2 linked regions of the Hydrogenophilus thermoluteolus genome follow. Each later gene encodes a partner of the first gene's protein in a complex. Links are inferred from orthologs where the notes say so. Each region holds a gene or a part of one and is shown on either strand. Other genes may lie near its edges.

Evidence for each region.
Region 2: the proteins of HPTL_RS03145 (region 1) and dapF are in contact, whole or in part, in a solved structure (PDB 5YGU), measured with the Escherichia coli proteins. The link is inferred for Hydrogenophilus thermoluteolus from one-to-one orthologs.

Annotation. Positions count from the first base shown.
Region 1 is NZ_AP018558.1:647,178-650,414, forward strand. Bases 56-2,980 are described here. They hold HPTL_RS03145 (RNA pyrophosphohydrolase), read left to right. Parts: upstream 56-1,186; coding sequence 1,187-1,774; downstream 1,775-2,980. Other genes in these bases: HPTL_RS03135 (excinuclease ABC subunit UvrA), read right to left, coding at 56-963; HPTL_RS03150 (OsmC family protein), read right to left, coding at 1,775-2,194; HPTL_RS03155 (Spy/CpxP family protein refolding chaperone), read right to left, coding at 2,586-2,980. Also shown: more of HPTL_RS03135, read right to left, coding at 1-55; more of HPTL_RS03155, read right to left, coding at 2,981-3,113. UniProt on the Escherichia coli protein: Master regulator of 5'-end-dependent mRNA decay.
Region 2 is NZ_AP018558.1:226,644-229,923, reverse strand. Bases 70-3,037 are described here. They hold dapF (diaminopimelate epimerase), read right to left. Parts: upstream 2,030-3,037; coding sequence 1,109-2,029; downstream 70-1,108. Other genes in these bases: glcF (glycolate oxidase subunit GlcF), read right to left, coding at 2,063-3,037; HPTL_RS01045 (DUF484 family protein), read right to left, coding at 380-1,075; HPTL_RS01050 (tyrosine recombinase XerC), read right to left, coding at 70-402. In the rest of the region: more of HPTL_RS01050, read right to left, coding at 1-69; more of glcF, read right to left, coding at 3,038-3,280. UniProt on the Escherichia coli protein: Involved in the succinylase branch of the L-lysine biosynthesis and in the biosynthesis of the pentapeptide incorporated in the peptidoglycan moiety. Catalyzes the stereoinversion of LL-2,6-diaminopimelate (L,L-DAP) to meso-diaminopimelate (meso-DAP).

The sequences.
Region 1 (3,237 bases):
GGTTGCGCCCTCGAATCGGACCGCGCGAGCGGCGGGGTTGAGACGGGTACCAAGACAATCGGGGCACAGGTGGGTGTGGTCCGCTGGTGGGGGGTCGGCTGGTGCCGTTTGGGGTGGCTGGGCGCGCTCGATCATGCCTAGGCCATGACACGTGGGGCAGGCACCTGCGGGGTGATTGAACGACAAATGGTGTGGCTCGAGTTCGGCCGCAGTGAAACCGCACCGCGGACAGGTGGGGTGGGTATCGAAGCGTAGCGTTGCGCTCTGGTCGAGGTCACAAACCAGCGCGGTTCCGGAACCGAGCGTCAAAGCGTGTTCCAGGCTGTCAGTGAGCCGCGCGCTCTGCTCGGGGCGAACTTTCAGACGGTCGATCACCACCGCCGCGTTTTCGGGGATGGGGCCGAAGCACGATTCGAGCTCGACCGTTTGCTGGTCATGCCAGAGACGTGCGTAACCAGCAGCGCGCAATGCCTCAAAGGTGGTGAGGTGGTTGGGAAGCGCGCGTTTCGGAACCAGCAGCGCAATCCGCGCTCCTTCCCAGCGGTTCAGTACGGTATCCCGGATTTCGGCCAGCGAATGACGGGCCAGGGGTTCGTCGGGATGGTGGGGGCAGTGCGGCGTTCCCAGCCGCGCGAACAGCAAACGCAACGCGTCAAGCACCTCGCTCATCGTGCCGACCGTCGAACGGGGGGAAGCGTTGAGGGTCTGTTGCGTCAGGGCGATCGCTGGGCGTAATCCGCTGATCCAGTCGACGTCGGGCCGTGGCAGTTGGTCGAGCCACTGTCTGGCGGAAAGCGAAAGGGCATCGAGGTAACGCCGCTGCCCCTCGGCAAAGAGGGTATCGAACGCCAGGGATGATTTCCCGGAACCGGATACGCCGGTGATCACCGTTATCTGGTTGTCGGGAATCGTGAGGGAGATATTTTTGAGGTTGTGGGTGCGAGCACCGCGAATGGTGATCATGGAACGTGACTTTGCTGGTGGGTCGTGCAGGATTCGAACCTGCGACCAACGGATTAAAAGTCCGCTGCTCTACCAGCTGAGCTAACGACCCACTCTGGTTTGCCCGGCGTTGCACCGTACGAAGAGCCGCTATGGTACGGATTTTTGTTTCGCGTGTCAACCCATTCCTGAAAGAGAGGCGCTGTGGAACAATAACACGTAACGAAAAGTTGAGGTATTCGCGATGCTCGATCGTGAGGGTTATCGCCCAAACGTGTGCATCGTCTTGGTCAATGCGCGTAATCAGGTTTTTTGGGGAAAACGGATCCGTGAGCATTCGTGGCAGTTTCCACAAGGGGGGATCAAGCAGGGGGAGACCCCTGTGGAAGCGATGTACCGCGAGCTCCATGAAGAGATCGGTCTCAGACCCGAACATGTGGAGATTCTCGGCCATACGCGCGATTGGCTCAAGTACGATGTGCCCCGCCGTTGGATCAAGCGCCAATGGCGAGACAGCTACCGTGGGCAGAAACAGTTGTGGTTTCTCCTGCGCTTCGTCGGACGGGATTTCCAGGTCAGCTTGCGCGCCACGCACCACCCCGAGTTCGACGCGTGGCGCTGGGCTTATTACTGGGTTCCGTTGGGTGGGGTGATCGCGTTCAAACGCCCCGTTTACCAGCAAGCGCTGGTCGAATTGGCCCGTTTCCTGCCCGTACCGCCCCCGCCGCAGCGTTCGGACTATGCCCAGTTGTGGCGCAAGCAAGCGGGGGATCGTGCTGAGCAGCAGCAGGAGGCGTTGCTGCCCATCTCGCAAGAACCGGTTTTTTGCTGATCACGTTTCGTCGATGATCTCCCACGTGTGCTCGATCTGCGCGGTCTTGCCGAGCATGATCGACGCGGAGCAATATTTTTCCGCGGAGAGTTCAACGGCACGCTTGACTTTGTTGGGGTCGAGGTTACGCCCCTTCACCAGGTAGTGGAATCGGATTCGGGTAAAGACTTTGGGGTCCTTCTCTGCGCGCTCCGCGGAGAGCGTGACCGTGCAGCCGGTCACCGGTTGCCGTCCTTTTTCCAGAATGGCGACGACGTCGAATGCCGTGCATCCCCCGGCACCAGCAAGCAGCAGCTCCATGGGCCGCGGGGCCAAGTTGCGCCCACCAGCCTCTGGCGCCCCGTCCATCACGACCGTGTGTCCCGAGCCGGTCTCTGCGAGAAACGTCTTTGCCGTTACCCAACGAACCGTACATTCCATGCTTTTCTCCTCTTTGATCCATGTTGCCGATTGTAACCAACGTGCTACCCCTCGCGTCTGCGATCGGGAATAAGCGATAGCTAATGATCAATAAAAATTATTATTGTGCAATGCACAAAAAAAGCTTGCATTCTGGCCCGCGGTTCAGTATAGTAACGCCTGAGCGCAACGGAAACGGTTTTTCCGGTGTGCATGGGTGTCTCCTCCACCTCCTCCTTTGGTGTGGATTGTGCGCCGCCACATTCAAGTGGCGGCGTTTTTTTTGCATAAAATGGGTGTGGGGCGCAATGGTGCGCACGGTGATCCATGCGCGTGGTCGAAAAAAACCCGCTTACCCAGTGGGCAAGCGGGTCGAACGGGGGGGAGAAGTCCCTAGGAAGGGTGAAAAAGCTTACCGGTGCTTCGGTTTGCGGTGTTCGCCCCGTTTCGGCATGAACTCCTGGTCGAAAATGCGTTTTTGCGCATCTGTGAGCTGATCGTAGAACGATTCGACGATCTGGCGCTCTTTGCGCGCATCTTCGATCATCTCTTGGAGCATCGTTTCGCGCAGTTTCAAGCGCTCCAGTACCTTATCTGTCTCCTGGAACGCATCTTGTTTCGCACGATGCGCTTCGAACCGTTTTTCGTGCAGCGCTTGCCATTCTTTGCGAAACGCTTGCCAAGCCGGTTTCTGCGCCTCGGTGAGTTGCAGGAGAACCTCCAGGCGGTCGAGTTTTGCCGCTTGCCGTTCCGCCATCCGCTCTTTCCACGCTTCGGGGTCGGCAGGCATGCGCGGCCCCATCTCTTTGGGCGCCATCATGCCGGGACCATGAGGCATTTCGTCCATCGGGGAACGTGCCCAGCTGGTCATTGCGGTGGCGACAAGGCCAGAAACCAGAAGGGATGTCAGAGTCGTACGTGCGATTTGCTTGCGTGCCATTTTGCGTTCTCCTGAAAAAGGTTATGGGGTTCGATCGGTCGGGTTAGTCCCGACGGTTGTCATTAGACCATTGGGCGGCAACAGAACGATTGCGCCGTTACGTCAAAACGTAACAAAACGTAAC
Region 2 (3,280 bases), 420 kb from region 1 along the record:
CGCTTTCGGCAAGAGGCGATCGCTTTTCGGTGGCCGAACCCCAACGGTGGGATCGACCGCCAAATGGCCATGCGTACATGCCCAGCGGTAAAAAGCGCGCCACGCCGACAAGCGCCGCGCCAGCGACCGGGGCGCCAACCCCGCTTCGTGCGCCGTGCCGATCGCTTTGCGGACCGCAGCAGGGGTCACCTCGCCAAGCGCCCCGTTGCAGAGCGCCACGAGGTGCGCGATCTCCCGCGCGTACGCCGCATGCGTGTACGCTGAAACGCGGCGCACGACCGCAAGATAGTCCAACCACGCCGCGATAAGCGGCGGCACACCGTCCAACGCGCCCGGCGCTGCGCCCGTCCGCGGCGTTACCTGCCCGACGCGCCCATCGTCACAAATCGAACGTCGCGCCACCTGCCCCCCGTGCTGCGTCCTCTGTTCGCCCCGCTCCTTGGACCCGTGCCCACGCGGCGCGGATCCCCGCCCGGACCTGCTCCAAGAAAAGGACACCGTTGCGTTCGTCGAAATAGTCCGAGGCCGTGTGCGCAAACAGCAACCAATGCCCCTCTTCGATCACCAAAAGCGCCGCCGACCCGTAAGCATCACCCAACCACGCCGTCAAGGTCGCATCTGGTGGCAACGCCGCAGCGCGTAACGGGCGCAGCCCCAACCACCGCCGCAAGGAGCGTGGCAGCGTCTCACACCAACGCACACACGGAAACGCAAACTCACGCGTCGCCCACGCCAGCACGGTTTCGCGCACCGCCTGCGGGGTCAGCGCGCTGTGCAACGCCACCAGCAGCACGACCACCTGACGCGCCAACCGGTCGTTGGCACGCGCAATCGCTTCCCATTCGGCCAATTGTGCCGCCAAACGGTCGCGTTCGTGGCGCAAACGGGTGGCTTGACGGTGCACCAACGAGATCACATCCGCTGGCGTGCCGTCCGGCAAGCGCAGGGTTGCCAGCCACTCAACTTCCCGCAGGAAAAAAGTAGGATGGTCGGCAAGATAGCGCTTCACTGCGCGCGCAGAAAGCGCAACCCTAGCGGTTACTGCACGCCGCCGCCGCAAACGGGCGTTACGCACACGCCGTGGTCGCTGTCTGCCCATCGCCTGACGTCAACGCGGCTCTGGTGCCACGTCCCATGTGGGGCGTGGCACGAGTTGATCCGGATCGAACGTACCGTGAAAGACCGTCACGGCTGGCCCGGTCATCCACACCGGCTCAGTCTGAGGTGCATGCCCCCCTGCCCACGCAACGGTCAGCGTCCCGCCGCGTGTCTCCACCGTCACGGGACTTTGCAGCAAACCGCGGCGAATTCCAGCTACCACCGCAGCACATGCCCCTGTGCCACAAGCCAACGTTTCGCCGGCGCCGCGTTCGAAAACCCGCAAGCGAATCCGCTGCGGCGTCACCACCTCCATGAACCCGACATTGACCCGCGCCGGAAATGCGGGGTGACGCTCGATCGCTGGCCCCAGCGTCGCAACCGGCGCGGTGCGCACATCCCCGACCACGAGCACCACATGGGGGTTGCCCATCGAGACGACGCTCACCAGCAACCGCTCGTCACCGACCCGCAACGGGGTCACTGCGGGCGCGGCATCAGCTGAACGCAACGTCGCCCACGCCTCGGCAGACTCCGGGTCTGCCGCCTGCGGCACGAACGGAATTTCCGACGGCAAAAAACGCGGTGGCCCCATATCGACCGTCACCGAACCGTCGTCGTTGAGCCGCGGCGCGATCACACCGGAACGGGTCAGCACGCGGATCACCCGTTTTTGCGTCAGCCCCGTATCGAAGACGAAACGGGCAAAACAGCGCGCCCCGTTCCCGCACTGTTCGACTTCGCCCCCATCGGCGTTGAAAATCCGGTAGCGAAAATCGACCGTCTCGTCCGGGGGCGGCTCGACCAGCAGGATCTGATCGCACCCGATCCCAAACGCCCGGTCCGCGATCCGTCGCGCCAGATCAGGGGTGAGCGCGATCGCTTGACGCACCGCATCGAGCACGACGAAGTCGTTGCCCAGCCCGTGCATCTTCGTAAACTGCCATTGCGCCACGTCAATCTCCTACGCAGCAGACGGCAACGCCTCGGCGAGCAACTCGACCCAGTGCTTCACCGGCAACGCCGTACCGCTTTGCAGATGGACCAAACAGCCGATATTGGCCGTCGCGATCACCTGCCCTCGCGTTTCCGCCAGCGCTTCTAATTTGTTCGCTTTGAGCGCCGCACTGATTTCGCGTTGCAAGAGGCTGTAGGTGCCGGCCGAACCACAACAGAGGTGAGCGTCGCGCACGGGCGGCACCACCCAACCGGCCTGCGTCAGCAACCGTTCCACCACGCCGCGCACCTTGAGTCCGTGCTGAAGCGTACAGGGCGCATGAAATGCGACCACCCCGCGCGAACCGGGCGGCACCGAACCCAGACGCGCCAACAGATCCGCCTCGAAGCGCGCCACCACCTCGCTGGGGTCCCACACCCGCTCGACGACGAAACGCGCCTTTTCCGCGTACGCGGGGTCGTGCGCCAACAGCGCGGCATAGTCGCGGACGTGCGCTCCACAACCGCTAGCGGTGACCACTACCCCTTCGATTTCGCCTGAATGGAGCTTCGGCCACCACCAATCGATATGACGCCGTGCGCGCGCCAGTGCCTTTTCGTTTTCTCCCAAATGGTGCTCGACTGCGCCGCAACAACCGGCGTCGGGCGCAGGCGTCAGCGTAATCCCCAGCGCGTCGAAAAGCCGGGCGGTTGCCGCGTTGATCCCCGGTTTCAGCGCCGGTTGCACGCAGCCGGTCACGACCCACATACGCCGCGGATGGTCGCGGACCGGCCACGGCCCAGGGGCCTCCTTAGGCGGCACCTGTTGTGCGAGCGTTTTGGGCAGAAGCGGCCGCACCGCTTGACCAACGCGCAGCGCCGCGGTGAAAAGCGGCCGGTTGGTCAGTCCCCATGCCAACGCTTTGCGTACCCACGCTTCTCCCTTTGGCCGGGGCACCTGAGCATCGACCACCGCACGCCCGATGTCGAGCAACCGGTGATAGGTCACTCCAGACGGACAAGTGGTTTCGCACGATCGGCACGTCAAACAGCGATCCAAATGGTGCTGGATCGTGCGCGTTGCCGGCGCCCCTTCGAGCACCATTTTGATCTGGTAGATACGCCCCCGCGGCCCGTCGAGCTCGTCCCCCAACAGCTGGTAGGTGGGACAGGTTGCGGTACAGAATCCGCAATGGACGCATTTGCGCAGAATCGCCTCGGCTTCTGCCGCTTCCGGCAACGCTTG